2 regions of the Pseudomonas sp. DY-1 genome follow, and region 2 is predicted to be linked to the other one. Evidence: riboswitches for the same ligand, from Rfam matches in the RefSeq annotation. Region 2 holds a riboswitch; the other holds the start of a gene.
The links. Region 2 has a riboswitch for cobalamin ahead of cobW (cobalamin biosynthesis protein CobW). Riboswitches for the same ligand answer to the same signal wherever they lie in the genome.
Positions count from the first base shown of each region.

Region 1: another riboswitch for cobalamin. It lies ahead of btuB (TonB-dependent vitamin B12 receptor); the one in region 2 lies ahead of cobW (cobalamin biosynthesis protein CobW).

Region 1 covers NZ_CP032616.1:2,295,459-2,302,537, forward strand. Annotated here, with positions in the region: gene btuB (TonB-dependent vitamin B12 receptor) at 1-1,168, opposite strand, end outside; cobalamin riboswitch at 1,235-1,449, opposite strand; gene D6Z43_RS10920 (hypothetical protein) at 1,496-1,816, opposite strand; gene D6Z43_RS10925 (O-methyltransferase) at 1,822-2,472, opposite strand; gene D6Z43_RS10930 (C40 family peptidase) at 2,480-3,007, opposite strand; gene D6Z43_RS10935 (C40 family peptidase) at 3,215-3,835, opposite strand; gene D6Z43_RS10940 (NAD-dependent deacylase) at 3,905-4,669, opposite strand; gene D6Z43_RS10945 (DNA-3-methyladenine glycosylase I) at 4,712-5,383, opposite strand; gene ttcA (tRNA 2-thiocytidine(32) synthetase TtcA) at 5,474-6,298, opposite strand; gene D6Z43_RS10955 (DNA-J related domain-containing protein) at 6,399-6,998, shown strand.
Region 2 covers NZ_CP032616.1:3,511,669-3,518,747, forward strand. Annotated here, with positions in the region: gene D6Z43_RS16620 (NAD-dependent epimerase/dehydratase family protein) at 1-833, opposite strand, end outside; gene D6Z43_RS16625 (sugar nucleotide-binding protein) at 826-1,710, opposite strand; gene cobM (precorrin-4 C(11)-methyltransferase) at 1,808-2,578, opposite strand; gene D6Z43_RS16635 (cobalamin biosynthesis protein) at 2,575-2,985, opposite strand; gene D6Z43_RS16640 (CbtA family protein) at 2,982-3,698, opposite strand; gene D6Z43_RS16645 (CbtB-domain containing protein) at 3,710-3,895, opposite strand; cobalamin riboswitch at 3,998-4,215, opposite strand; cobalamin riboswitch at 4,274-4,487, shown strand; gene cobW (cobalamin biosynthesis protein CobW) at 4,579-5,631, shown strand; gene cobN (cobaltochelatase subunit CobN) at 5,742-7,079, shown strand, end outside.

The DNA of each region.
Region 1 (7,079 bases), 1.2 Mb from region 2:
ACTGTTCGTTGTCATCACGACGCAGGCTGAGCTGCCAGTCCTGGCGTCCGTGCTCTCCCAGGTACTGGGCAAACCAGCCCTTGTTCAGGCGCGAGTCCTTGTCGAATACGGTTGAACTGCTGATCCGGTCGCGCTGCCAGTCGTAGCCCAGGGTCAGTACGTGCCCTTCGGCCAGGGTCAGGTCGTTGAGCCATGAGGCACTGTCGCGCTTGGAGTCGAAGCGCGCATCGAAGACACCGTCGGTGCGGCTGGTGGTCTTGTCTTCGCTGCGACCGGCCTGCAGGGTCACATCCCAGATTTCCGCCGGACTGAAACGCGCGCGGCCGCCCAGCAGCTCCTGACGGTTGTCTGCATTGGCGTTGTGCCCGCCCAGGGGGTGGAAGTAGCCGAACTGGTCGATATCGTCGTAGTCGTTGTGGGCCTTGGCGCGCATCAGCGTGCCATCGAGTTCCAGGCCGTTCTCGAAGCGATAGCCTGCACGCAGGCTGCCGGAAAGATTGCGGTAACCGTCGGCATCGGGCTCGTAATAGTCGCTGACCTGCCGGCGCGAGTTGATGCCGTCGGTGTCCTGGCTGCTGACGCCGAGGTTGTACCAGCCCTTGTCGTCACCACCGGAAACGCCGGCGCTGCCTTCATAGCTGTCGTGGGTGCCATAGCCCGCGGAGAACCAGGGCTTGGCCCCGTCCTTGCCGCCCTTGCGGGTGAAGATCTGGATGACACCGCCAATCGCTTCCGAGCCATAGAGGCTGGAGCGCGGGCCGCGAACCACTTCGATGCGTTCAATCAGCTCAACCGGCAGGTCCTGGAAGGCGGTGAGGCCGGCGCTGACCGAGCCCACCTTGACACCATCGATCATCACCAGCACGTGGTCGGATTCGGTGCCGCGCATGAACAATGTGGTGTTCTTGCCAGGGCCACCGTTGTTGCTGAGGGTCACGCCCGGGACTTTTTGCAGCAGCTCAGGCACCGAACGCGCTTGGCTGCGCTCGATCTCTTCGCGGTCGATCACCGTACTGGCGGCCAGGCTGGCGCGCACCGGTCGTTCGCTACGGGTCGCGGTAACCACTTGCTCGTCCAGCGTCAGGGGCGCTGCAACCAGCAAGGGAGAAATGGAGGAACTGCCGAGCAGCGCAAGCGCCGCCGGCCTGATGAAAGGCTTGCGAATCAAGGTATGGATCTCCGTCGTGCCACCCGCGCGACATCTCTAAAGGGAACTGCATGCGGACGACTCCGCGATGCCCTGCTTGCGACAGGCCGGTCTCCGGGCTTGCGAGTGGAGCCGAAACTCCCGTGCCGCGCCTTCCCATGCCTGGGGCACAGTGGCCGATTGCGGCGTTCTACTCGCCTACCGTTGCGGGGGCAGCGCCGGATTCTTCGAAGGAATGGACCGGCTTCCCTGTTTCACCCCTTCAGCAATAGCCGAGGGGCACCTGAGGCAGCGGCGAAGGTTAGAGGGTGCGCGGGGTAGCGTCAAATGCTAGCGGACACGTGCCATTCAGTGCCTCGGATTGAAGCCGGCGGGTTTGGCGGCCAGCCAGTCGACGAAGGTGCGCAGGCGCTCGTCACCCATCAGGGCCTCCCGGCTGTTGTAGTTCAGGGCCAGCTCCTTCTCGCTGAACAGCTTGTGGATCTGGTTGTGGCAGGGCCTGCACACCCAGAGGGTGGCGGTGATGCGCTCGTTCTTCGCGTAGCGCTTTTGCACGTAGGGCTTGTCGTGCAGAGCCTTGGGGATCAGGTGATGACGGGTGAGCGCGGCAGCCCGGCCACACAACTCGCAGGCGTCGGGCTGGGGCGGCAGGCGGATCGGTTCGGGCATGCCCGTCAGCGCTTGCGGCAGAGCGTCAGGCCATCGCCCACGGGCAGCAGCGACAGGTCGATACGCTCATCCGTCTTCAAGGTCAGGTTCAGGGCCTGTATGGCACGAGTGTCGACGTCGTCCGGCTCGGACTCCAGCACGCGGCCACTCCAGAGTACGTTGTCAAAGAGGATCAGCCCGCCCTGGCGCACCAGGCGCAGGGCCTCGTCCAGATAGGCCGGATAGTTGGCCTTGTCGGCGTCGATGAAGATCAGGTCGAGGCTGCCATCTTCCAGGCTCGCCAGGGTATCCAGTGCCGGCGCCAAGCGAAGTTCGATGCGTTCGGCCAGCCCCGCCTCCTGCCAATAGCGACGAGCGATAGCGTTGTAGTCACCTGGCAGGTCGCAACAGATCATCCGGCCGTCAACGGGCAATTCCGCGGCCATGCACAGGGCGCTGTAACCCGTGAAAGTGCCCACTTCGAGAATGCGACGAGCGCCGGTGAGCTTGACCAGCAAGGCCATGAACTGGCCCTGCTCCGGCGCGATCTGCCAGCGCGCCATGGGCATGGCGGCGGTTTCGGCGCGCAGCCGCTGCAACAGCGGCGTGTCCCGTAGCGAAACATCGAGGAGGTAGCCGTAAAGGGCGTCGTCGAGGTTCAGCGTGCGGTTGGTCATGACAACCTCAGTGGGATTGGGCCAGGCGTGGATCGAAGATTACGCGCTTGGCGCTGAGATAGCTGCGTTGCCAATAGCTGTTCGACAGGCTGTCCAGACGCACCGTTCCGCCCGTGCGCGGCGCGTGTACGAAGCGCCCCTCACCCACGTAGATGCCGGCATGGCTGACCTGCCCGCCGCCATTGGTGGCGAAGAACACCAGATCGCCGCTTTGCAATGCATTGAGGCTGATGCTGGGCGTACGCATGGAGATCAGTTCGCGCGTGGAGCGCGGCAGGGCGATGCCCGCGGCGTCGCGGTAGACGTAGCCGATCAGGCCACTGCAGTCGAAACCGCTGTCCGGGGTGTTGCCGCCCCAGCGATAGGGCGTGCCCACCAGGCCCAGGGCACGGAACAGCACGTCTTCAGCCGCAGGGGAGAACTGCTGGGAGGGCGCGGCAATGACAGGAGGAGAGTAAGGCGGCGGCGCCTTGCTCGCACAAGCGGTGAGCAACGAGGCCAGGGCAAGAATGGCGAGGCGGTTCGGTGCGAGCATGGCAAGTCAGTCCTGACTTGAGGAATGCACGCTAATTTGCTGATCTCACAGTGATATTGCAAGAGAAAGCTACACACCCGAACAGAAAAAGTTCCCTGACCACACTCGGAAAGCGATTTTTTTTGCATTCAGGTAAACCCCGGACAGAAAAAAGCCGAGGCGGCCACTAAGGGCCGCCTCGGCTGTTTCGACTCGAATCCGACTGGATCAGCGATGCAGCGGGTGGCGAGTCGGGGTATTCATGGCCAGGACGCGCTTGGCTTCCATGTAGCTGGCCTTCCAGTAGCGGTCGTCGAGGCTGTCGACGCGGACACCACCGCTGCGGCTGCTGCTGGAGTGGATGAAGCGGTCATCGCCGATATAAATGCCGGCGTGACTGACGCGGCCACGGCCACGATTGTTAAAGAACACGATGTCGCCGGGCTTCAGCTCGCTACGAGCGATCACCGGAGCATCCAGGTTGATCATTTCGCGAGTGGAACGCGGCAGCTGGATACCAGCCTCTTCCTTGAACAGGTAACCGACGAAACCGCTGCAATCGAAGCCGGTCTTCATAGAACGGCCGCCAAAGCGGTACGGAGTACCCACCAGCTCGAAACCGCGCTCAAGCAGGCCATCGGCCAGGGACGGCATCTGGTAGGGCTCGTCGTCGGTGAGGTTGGCAAGATCCAGGGCGGTGGGCCCACGATCCGCCAGCAGCGAATCGGGTGCGCCGTCGGCTACGGGGGCCTGGGCCTGGGATTGCGGTTGCTGCTGCACATTGCCTGCGCAAGCGGCGAGAAACAGAGCGAAGGTAAGAGGCACGAGGGGTGCGAAGCGCTTCAGCATGGGCACGACCGTGTCGAATGATTTCTGATGAAGGCGCGACTATGCCCTCTATCAAATCCATTTGCAAATTTAATCGCCCGAAATGTGACTCAGCAGTCCTTGCAAAACATCTAAGGCCTTTCCTCTGAGGTGGACATCGACGACGGGGCTCAGGTCGGTGAGCGCCGGATTGATTTCCACGGTGAAACCGCCTGCTTGGCGGGTGCGGATGACGGGCTCGATGATGTAAGGAAAGCTCGCCGTGGTTCCCACCGAGATCACCGCATCGAATCCCTTGCGTAGCTCGGCGTAGAGACTGTCGATGGCCTGCTCTGGGAGCATTTCTTCGAACAGCACCACGGGTGGGCGGAGAATACCACCACATTCATGGCATTTGGGAGGCATTTCTCCTGCCAGATGTCGGGCAAGGTCAGAACTTTCCGCCCCGCAGGACTGGCAGTAGAGCGGCGACAGCTCGCCGTGGATCTCGATCAGCCGCTCCGGCGGCGAGCCCGCCTGGCGGTGGTAGCCATCGATGTTCTGGGTCAATACCCAGCATTCGGGCTTGAGCCGCTGCAACTGTGCAATCGCTTCATGACCGGCGTTCGGCCGGGCGCCCAGACAGGCGCGGCCGAGCTGGGCGAGGTACTTCCAGCAGAGGGCCGGGTTGCGCCGCAGCATCGGCCCGGAGAGTGCTTCCTCTATAGGCAACCCCTCCTCCGTGACGCCGTTGTAGAGCCCGCCCAATCCACGATAAGTGGGCAACCCCGAATCAGCTGACAGCCCGGCTCCGGTGATCACCAGGATTCGCTCGGCCGCCTTGATGGCTGATGCCACGTGCTGGATATCCGACATGCTCCCCTCCTCTGCCGGCCGGCGCCGAGCGCCCGTTACGGTTCAGTGATTGACGGTGTGGGCCAGCATCCACGAAAGCTGGCAGAGCGGGCGACCGCTTTCGGCATGCCACTGGTTGAAAGCTGCCTGGACCTGGGCCAGGTCTTTCTGGCTGGTGGGCGCCTTATCGATGATGTCCTGGGCCTTGAGGGCCGCGACCATATCATCGGTCGGAATGAAGGTGTCCTTGCCGACCATACGCAGGAAGCGCGGCGCCGACAGCCCGCCCAACTGGTTGCCATGCTTGGCCAGGTACTTCCACAGGCCAACGATATCGGTCACCGGCCAGTCGGCGATCAGGGCGCCGAAGCTGCCTTTCTCTCGTGCCACATCCAGCACGAACTGGGCATTGCGCGGCACGCTCTTGAGCTTGCCGAGGTGGCGGATCAGTCGCGCGTCCTGCATCAGACGCTCCAGATGCTCGGCGCCCATCAGCACCACTTTTTGCGGATCGAAGCCAAAGAAGGCCAGCTCGAAGGCCGGCCACTTGGCGTCCACCTGGCTGTGCTTTAAGCCCGCACGGAAGACGCGAAGAGCAATCAGCGACAGATAGCGGTCATCGCTGAGCGCACGCAATTCGGCGTCACCGAGCGGCTGCGGCAGGCGTGCCTCCAGGGCTTCGGCCGAGCCGAAGCGGTTCAGGCAGTATTCGTGGAGCCAGCGGTAGTCGCGCATGCGTTGTCCTTTCGATGCGGAAACGATTCCCTGTAGGAGCCTGCTTGCTGGCGAACCTTCGCGAGCAACCTTTCTCCTGCAAGGGCACGATCAGATGTTGATCACTTCCAGCGTACGCGGTGCCGCGGTCTCGTCGATGCGCAGGCTGGCGAAGTCGAACAGGTTGCGGTCAGCCAGCTGCGAAGGCACTACGTTCTGCAGGGCACGGAACATGATCTCGGTACGCCCCGGCGACTTACGCTCCCACTCCTGGAGCATTTCCTTGACCACCTGACGCTGCAGATTCTCCTGGGAGCCGCAGAGGTTGCACGGGATGATCGGGAACTCCTTGAGAATGGAGTAGGCCTCGATATCGGCTTCATTGCAGTAGGCCAGCGGACGGATCACCACGTTGCGGCCGTCGTCGGCACGCAGCTTCGGCGGCATGGCCTTGAGGGTGCCGCCATAGAACATATTGAGGAAGAAGGTCTCGAGGATATCGTCGCGGTGGTGACCCAGGGCCATCTTGGTCGCACCGATCTCGTCGGCGAAGGTATAGAGGGTGCCACGACGCAGGCGCGAGCAGAGCGAGCAGGTGGTCTTGCCTTCCGGAATCTTCTCCTTCACCACCGAATAGGTGTCCTTTTCGATGATGTGGTACTGCACACCGATGGATTTCAGGTAGGCCGGCAGGACATGCTCGGGGAAGCCGGGCTGCTTCTGGTCCATGTTCACGGCCACGATCTCGAACTTGATCGGCGCGACCTTCTGCAGGTACAGCAGCACGTCCAGCATGGTGTAGCTGTCCTTGCCTCCGGACAGGCAGACCATGACCTTGTCGCCATCCTCGATCATGTTGAAGTCGGCGATGGCTTCGCCGGCCAGGCGGCGGATGCGTTTCTGCAGTTTGTTCTGGTTGACCGAAAGGGTGCCCATGGTGCTCTGAAATCCGGGGGGAATGCGAAAAGCTGGCTATTTTACGCACAAAGCGAGCGCGACCCCAGCCCCATCATCGCCCTGTGCTAGGCTCCGGCGGATGAACAGTGACCTCGATCCCGCCCTGGACCTCAGCGACCAGCTCCTCGAACTCTTGCGCGGGGCCCCCGAGGGGCTGAGCGAGTACCAGTTGATCCAGGTCCTCAAGGCCCGCCACTCCACCCACATCCCGCACTTGGAACTTACCGACAAGCTGGTGCTGTTCCGTACGCACTTCCTGGTCTTCAACGCGCTCTACCGCCTGCGCGACCAGCTGAACGGCACCGGCCTTGCGCAGCTGGCCATCAGTCCGCTGTGCGTGCAACTGCTGCCCTATGAGGCTGGGGCCACCTCGGCCCTCAGCGAGCTGGACCCGCTGCGCGACTATTACCTGGACTTGGGTAACCTGCGGCACACGACAGAGGAAGATGTGGAACGCCTGCTGGCCAGTTTCTGGACCCGCATGCAGGGCAGTGAAGAGAAGCTCGCGGCACTGGAGCTGTTTGGCCTGCACAGCGGCAGCCAGCCTCTCAGCCTCGCGGTGATCAAGCAGCGCTACCGCCAGTTGGTGAGCCAGCACCACCCCGATCGCGGCGGCAGCACCTCGCGCCTGCAATCGATCAACAAGGCCATGGAAATACTCCAACGCTATTACAGCTGACGCTGAATCTTCGATTCGCTCTAAGGCGTCGCCGAATCGCCTGCCTATACTGCGACATAAGGTCGCATAGGTCGGCCGGGC
Region 2 (7,079 bases):
CGGATATCCCCGGCGCGCGCATCGGCATGAGTCACTGGCGGCAGATCACCCAGCACTTCGCCGATAGCGGCGAGCAACTCGTTGAGGCTGGTCGCCCGATTCAGGCCCACGTTCACCGGTCCGACCTCCAGCCACTCTGCTTCCAGCGCCTGCACCAGCACTTGCACCAGGTCGCCGACATAGACGAAGTCGCGAGTCTGCTCGCCATCTCCGAACACGGTGATCGGCAATCCAGCCAGAGCGCGCTCGGTGAAGATACTGATCACACCCGAATAAGGCGACGATGGGTCCTGGCGCGGGCCGAAGATATTGAAGAAGCGAAACACCCCAGGCTCCAGCCCATGCTGCCGGCGGTAGAAGTCCAGGTAATGCTCGCTCGCCAGCTTGTCAGCCGCATAAGGTGTCAGCGGCGACTTCGGCGTGTCTTCGTCGATGGCCGTGCCTTCGCCGTTCTGGCCGTAGACAGCCGCGCTGGAGGCGAAGATCACCCGTTTCACGCCACTCGCACGCATGGCTTCGCAGACGTTCAGGGTGCCGATCAGATTGCTCTGGTGCGTTGCCACCGGATCATCCACCGAGGCCTGGACCGAAGCGACCGCCGCCAGATGCGCGACCGCCTTGCAGCCCGACATTGCCTTCGCCACCAGCGCGGCGTCGGCAACGTCGCCTTCGATCAGTTCCAGTCGCGGGTTGTCCAGCGCCAGATTGGCCCGTTTGCCGGTGGACAGATTGTCCAGCACGCGCACGGCGTGCCCCCTGGCGAGCAGCGCATCTGCCAGGTGCGAGCCGATGAAGCCAGCGCCGCCGGTAATGAGGATGGGGGATTCAGACATGGCGATAGTAGCGGTCCAGCAGGTTTGGCAGGGCAGCACGCCAGGCGCGCGGCTTGATGCCGAAGGTATGGAGGATTTTCTTGCAGGCCAGCACTGCGTTCTGCGGCTCGTCCCCTGCATCGGGGCGAGCGGCGTGGGCCTGCGGCGTGATGTCCTGCACCTTCAGCGGATGCAGGCTGCGAGCCTCACTGAGCAGCGCCTGGCCCAGCGCCAGCGGAGTGGTGGCCTCGTGCCCCCCATAGTGATAGGTCCCCCAGAGCGGCGCCTGGCAGTCCAGTTGCTTGATCACTGCAAGCAGCACACGGGCTGCATCATCCACAGGGGTCGGATTGCCGCGACGGTCGTCGGCCAGGCAAATTTCGTCGGCCTGCTCCGCACGACTGAGGAAACGGCCCAATGAACCATCGCGGCTGTCGTCCAGCAACCAGCCAAAACGCAGCAGCACGTGCTTGGGGCAGGCGGCACGGACACTCTGCTCCATCCGCCAGATGGCCTTACCGCGTTCACTGAGCGGCACGGTCTCGTCCTTTTCGCTGTAAGCGGTCGCGCGCGAACCGTCGAACACCCGATAGCTGGAAGGCTGCAGCAGAATGATTCCGTGATGCTGGGAGAGTTCGGCAAGGCGCTCCACGCCGCGCTCCTGGGCGGCCAGGCGCACGTCGCTGACTTCGTCGGCCTGGAACCAATCGAAGTAGTAGGCGAGGTTGATCACGGCGTCGGGCCGGGTGTCATCGAGCAGCTGGGTCAGGCTGGCGGCATCCCAACCCTGTTCGGGCGGACGCGGAGCGAGAAAACCTATGTCTTCCTCGGCTCCCAGGCGAATCAGCGCCTGTCCGAGTGAATTGCCGCCACCCAACAGCATCAAGCGCATTCGCATAGAGAAAGAGGTCGCTTAAAGCCGGTTATAGGGAGTGGGCGGGCATATTCCCCGCCGCATAAGAGCCGCATTCTGCGGGTTTCACTGGCGTACGTCACTAGCCGCGTGGCGGTTGCGCCTTGCCTGGGCGGTAGAGATGAGCGTGGTCGGCCCGATACAGGGAAGAGTCGGCGAAGCCTTCGGCGGCCAACACCTCGCCCACCAGGATCAATGCGGTGCGACGGAAATCCCGTGCCGCCACCTTGGGCACTATGTCACCCAGGGTACCGGTGACCTGCTCCTGATCCGGCCAGCTGGCGCGATGGATCACCGCGATCGGGCAGGCGACGCCGTAGTGCGGCAGCAATTCTTCGACAATCTTCGCCAACTGGCTCACCCCGAGGTGAATGGCCATGGTGGCGCGATGCCGGGCCAGGTCTGCCAGCGCTTCACCCTCCGGCATCCGCGTCTTGCTGGCGTAGCGGGTGAGAATCAGCGTCTGGGACACCTCCGGCAAGGTCAGCTCGCACCCCAGCAGCGCTGCGCAAGCAGCGGTGGCTGTCACGCCCGGCACCACCTCAAAGGGAATGCCACGCTCGCGCAGATGACGAATCTGCTCGCCAATGGCCCCATACAACGATGGATCACCGGAATGCACCCGCGCCACATCCCGGCCCTGGGCATGGGCTTGCGCCAGCAGGGCGACAATTTCATCCAGATGCAGTTCGGCGGTGTTCACCACCAGATCCGCGCTGTGGCCTGCCAGCACCGCTTCGGGCACCAGCGACCCTGCGTAGAGAATTACCGGACAGGAGCGGATCAGCCGCTGTCCCTTGACCGTGATGAGCTCCGGATCGCCGGGGCCGGCGCCGATGAAGTAGACCGTCATGGCCGTCCGGCCTCCTGATGGATACAGGCCAACGCACAGGTAGCGCTGGCGCTGCGGCGTTTGTCGATGAGCAGGGTGACGCGGCGGCCAAAGAGGATTTCAGCCTGGGCCAGCGCCGCGGCTTCGGCCACTCCGGGGCTGCCGACGGCGTCTCGAACCCGCTCTGATGGCTGGTTCAGCCGACCTTCAAAGGCGGCAAGAACATCCATCGGCAGGCCATGCAGCGGCAGCCCCAGTCGCTCGGCCAGGGCGACCAGCCCCGGCTCTGCGGATTTTGCCTCGCTGGTAGCCAGGGCGACCACCTGATCGAGAGAGACACTGGCCTCGGCAAGGCACTGCATCAGCAGGCCCTGCAACTCACCCGGCGGACAGCCGCGCCGGCAGCCCAGTCCGGCGACCAGTTTCAAGCGGAGGGCGATGCGTGACGCTGGTACAGCCACGCGGCAGCCCAGCCGAGCACCGCCCAGAATGCGGCATTGGTGATCAGCGACGCAGCGATGAACTCCTGCTCCAGCGCTTCAGGTGCCAGGCTGGCATGCACTTCGGGCTGCGGCGCACCGACAACATGCGGGATCACGAGAAACACGATACCTGCCACGCGCAACGCCCAGTGACGGCCAAAGGCGATCAGGGCGAGGCCAGCGGCAGTGGAGGCAGCGGTACCAATCCACCAGGCCTGACGGTGGGCCAGATCGGCAGCGGCGGTACCCGGCAATTCCGGCGGCAGGCCGAGGGACGGTGCGAGCGCAAAGGTGGCGAACCCGCCAAGCCCCCAGAGCAGGCCATGCCAGGCACGACTCGGCCCGCGCAGACTGAACAATCCGGCAAGGATCAGGGCGAAGCCCACAGCCACCACCAGGTTGCTGCCACCGGTCGACAGGGTCCGTTGCCAGCCATCTTCCGGGGCCCAGGCCTCGTCGCTGTGCTCGTGGGTGTGAGCGACAGCCGCGCCGCCGTGCTCATGGTCGTGCGCCTGCTCCACCTGGGTGGCGGGTTCGGCGTTTTCATAGGTTTCCGCCTGGAGAATCAGCGGAGTGACCCACAGGCTCTGTAGCAGGGTCAGCACCAGGGCGGCGATCAGGCCGGCGAAACCGGCCGTCTGGGCAATGCGCTTGATCATCCGTGAATCACTCAATGGCAGGGGAAGGCGGCACTGTGGCGGGTGTCGTGAGCGGCGTTGTGCACAGCTTCGATATGCGAGAAGCCGGCGAAATACACCAGGGACAGGCCGACCAGACTGGCGCCGATGGCCAGTACAAGACGTTGGGTCAGGGTCGAGGAGGAAGCGGCGGAATGAGACAGGGTACGGCTGGACATGGAGGTTCCCTCTGCGTTGCTAACGATACCGGCAGAGGAACGCGCGCGAGGGAAGCGGGCGCAGGCGCACCCAGGTTTCCGGCTTGCGCCCGCCCACCGCGGGTTGCCAAAACGTGATCAGGCCGGTCTCCGGGCTCACGACGCCTGCCAGGGGCAGGATGGGCATGCCTTCCCATGCCTTGTCGGCACAGTGGCGTACTTAACCCTACGGTCGCTTACCGTTGCGGGGGCAGCGTCGGACTAGTCCGAAAATGGACGCACCGACTTCCCGTTTCACCTCGCGTACGGCGACGCAAGGCACCTGAAAAAACCGTGCTAGGACATCACGAGTCCGACCAAGCGTCAACTGCCGCAATTGACCGCTGCTCGGGCGCTGCGTAGCCTTCGCCCTTTCGAGGTTCTCCGGCCGAGGCGCCGGAGCTAAGAGGGAACGTGGTCAAGGCCACGGCTGCCCCCGCAACTGTGAACGTCCCAAGGCCCTTCGAAACGCCACTGCGCAAGCGGGAAGGCGAAGGTGCCGCCCAGCAGCTTTCAACAGCCCGCTGGCGCAGGGTCGTAAGCCAGGAGACCTGCCTCGACGAAATTTCAGACAACCGGGCGGGGTGATCCGGTGGCGAATCCGTTGCGCGGGACGAGTCCCGCTGCGTTCGTCATGCCCGCCGACCGACCACGTAGAGGCGCGCATGAAAACCCTGGCCAAGCTCCCCGTCACCATCGTTACCGGCTTCCTCGGCGCTGGTAAGACCACCCTCCTGCGCCACATGCTGGACAACGCGGAAGGTCGCCGAATCGCGGTGATCGTCAATGAGTTCGGCGAGCTGGGCATCGACGGCGAAATCCTCAAGCAGTGCTCCATCGGCTGCACCGAGGAAGAGGCCGCAGGCCGCGTCTTCGAACTGGCCAACGGCTGCCTCTGCTGCACCGTGCAGGAAGAGTTCTTCCCGGTGATGCGCGAACTGGTGGCACGCCGTGGCGACCTCGACCAGATCCTCATCGAAACCTCCGGCCTGGCGCTGCCCAAGCCGTTGGTCCAGGCCTTCCAGTGGCCGGAAATCCGCAACGCCTGCACCGTCGACGCAGTAATCACCGTGGTCGACAGCCCGGCCGTGGCCGCCGGCACTTTCGCCGCGCACCCCGAGCAGGTAGACGAACAACGCAAGCAGGACCCCAACCTCGACCACGAATCTCCCTTGCATGAGCTGTTCGAAGACCAGCTCGCCAGCGCCGACCTGGTGGTGCTGAACAAGGCCGACCTGCTCGACGCTGAGGCCTTGGCCGCCGTGCGTGCTGAAGTGGCCGAGGAGCTGCCGCCGGCGGTGAAGATCGTCGAAGCCAACTCCGGCAAGCTGCCCCTCGATGTTCTGCTGGGGCTGAACGCCGAGGCTGAGTTGCACATCGACAGCCGCCCCACCCACCACGACCACGAAGGTCATGAAGACCACGACCATGACGAGTTCGACTCCTTCCACGTCGACCTCCCGGAAGTCGAGGAAACGGCTCTGATCGCCGCCCTCGGCCAACTGGTGGAGCGCCATTCCGTCCTGCGTATCAAGGGCTTCGCCGCCATCCCCGGCAAACCGATGCGCCTGCTGGTCCAGGGCGTTGGCAAACGCTTCGACAAGCACTTCGACCGCAAATGGCTGACCGACGAAACCCGTGGCACGCGCCTGGTGGTGATCGGACAGGAGCTGGATCAGGCGGTGATCGCCAACGAGCTACGCACGGCGCTCGCGTGAAGCACGTCCTGCCCCCTCTCCCACTGGGAGAGGGCTGGGGTGAGGGAAGCCCCCAGCGCTCGGAGACAGCCCTCACCCCCGCCCCCTCTCCCAGAGAGAGAGGGGAGTAAATGCACCTCCTGCGCACCCAACCCGGCGGCTTCGTCCCTGACGATGGCATCGCCCACCTGGCCCAGACGCCCGCCGAACTGGTGATCCTCTGCAGCGGCGACTCGCACCTGGCGCTTTTGGCCGAAGCCACCCGCGAATTGCCCGACGACTACCCGAGCCTGCGCCTGGCCAACCCCATGCAGCTGCAGAACCACGCCTCGGTGGACCTCTATGTCGACGAGGTGCTGCAGCACGCCAAGGTCATCCTCATCTCGGTGCATGGCGGCGTGGGTTACTGGCGCTACGGCATCGAGCAACTCGTGGCGCTGGCCGAACGCGGTGCCAAGCTGATACTGGTGCCCGGCGATGACCGTCCCGATCCGGAGCTGGCCAGCCTGTGCACGGTCCCGTCGAAAGATGCCGAACGCCTCTGGCAGTACCTGCGCCAGGGCGGCCTGGACAACGCCCGGCAGTTGTTCAATTGCCTGGCCGACAATTGGCTGGGGCGCGACTACCCCTGGACCGAGCCACAGGTTCTTCCACGCGTCGCCCTCTACCACCCGCGCGTTCGCCCGGCGCAACTGGCGGATTGGCAGGCCGAATGGCAACCAGACCAGCCCGTGGCCGCCCTGCTTTTCTATCGCACCCACTTGCAGGCCGCGAATACCGCCTTCATCGACGCCTTCTGTGAGCGCCTGGCTGCCCGTGGCCTGAATCCCCTTCCCATCGCTGTCGCCAGCCTCAAGGAAACCGAGTGCCTGGAGGCTGTGGAAAACTGGCTGGACGCCGCAGCTGCCGGGCTGATCATCAACACCACGGGGTTCGCCCAATCCAACCCGGACGCCCCCAGCCTGCGTCCCTTCCGCCGAGACATCCCGGTGCTGCAGGCCATCTGCTCGCTGGACAACGAACCCCTCTGGCGGGAAAACCCGCAAGGCCTCGGCCCGCGCGACCTGGCCATGCACATCGCCCTGCCGGAGCTGGACGGCCGCATCATCACCCGGCCCATCAGTTTCAAGGGCATGGCCTGGCGCAGCGAGCGCAGCCAGAGCGACGTGGTCTGCTACCTGCCGCACACCGAGCGCATGGACTTCGTAGCCGAGCTGGGAAGACGCTGGTGCGCGCTTTCGCGCAAGGTCAATGCCGACAAGCGTGTGGCGCTGATCCTCGCCAACTACCCCACCCGCGATGGCCGTATTGGCAACGGTGTGGGTCTGGATACGCCCGCTGCCGCGCTTAACATCCTTCGTGCGCTGGAGTCCGAAGGCTATCCGCTGGCTGGGCTGCCGGAGAGCGGTACTGCGCTTATCCACAGCCTGCTCGGCGGCGTCAGCAACGACCTGGACAGCCTCGATGCG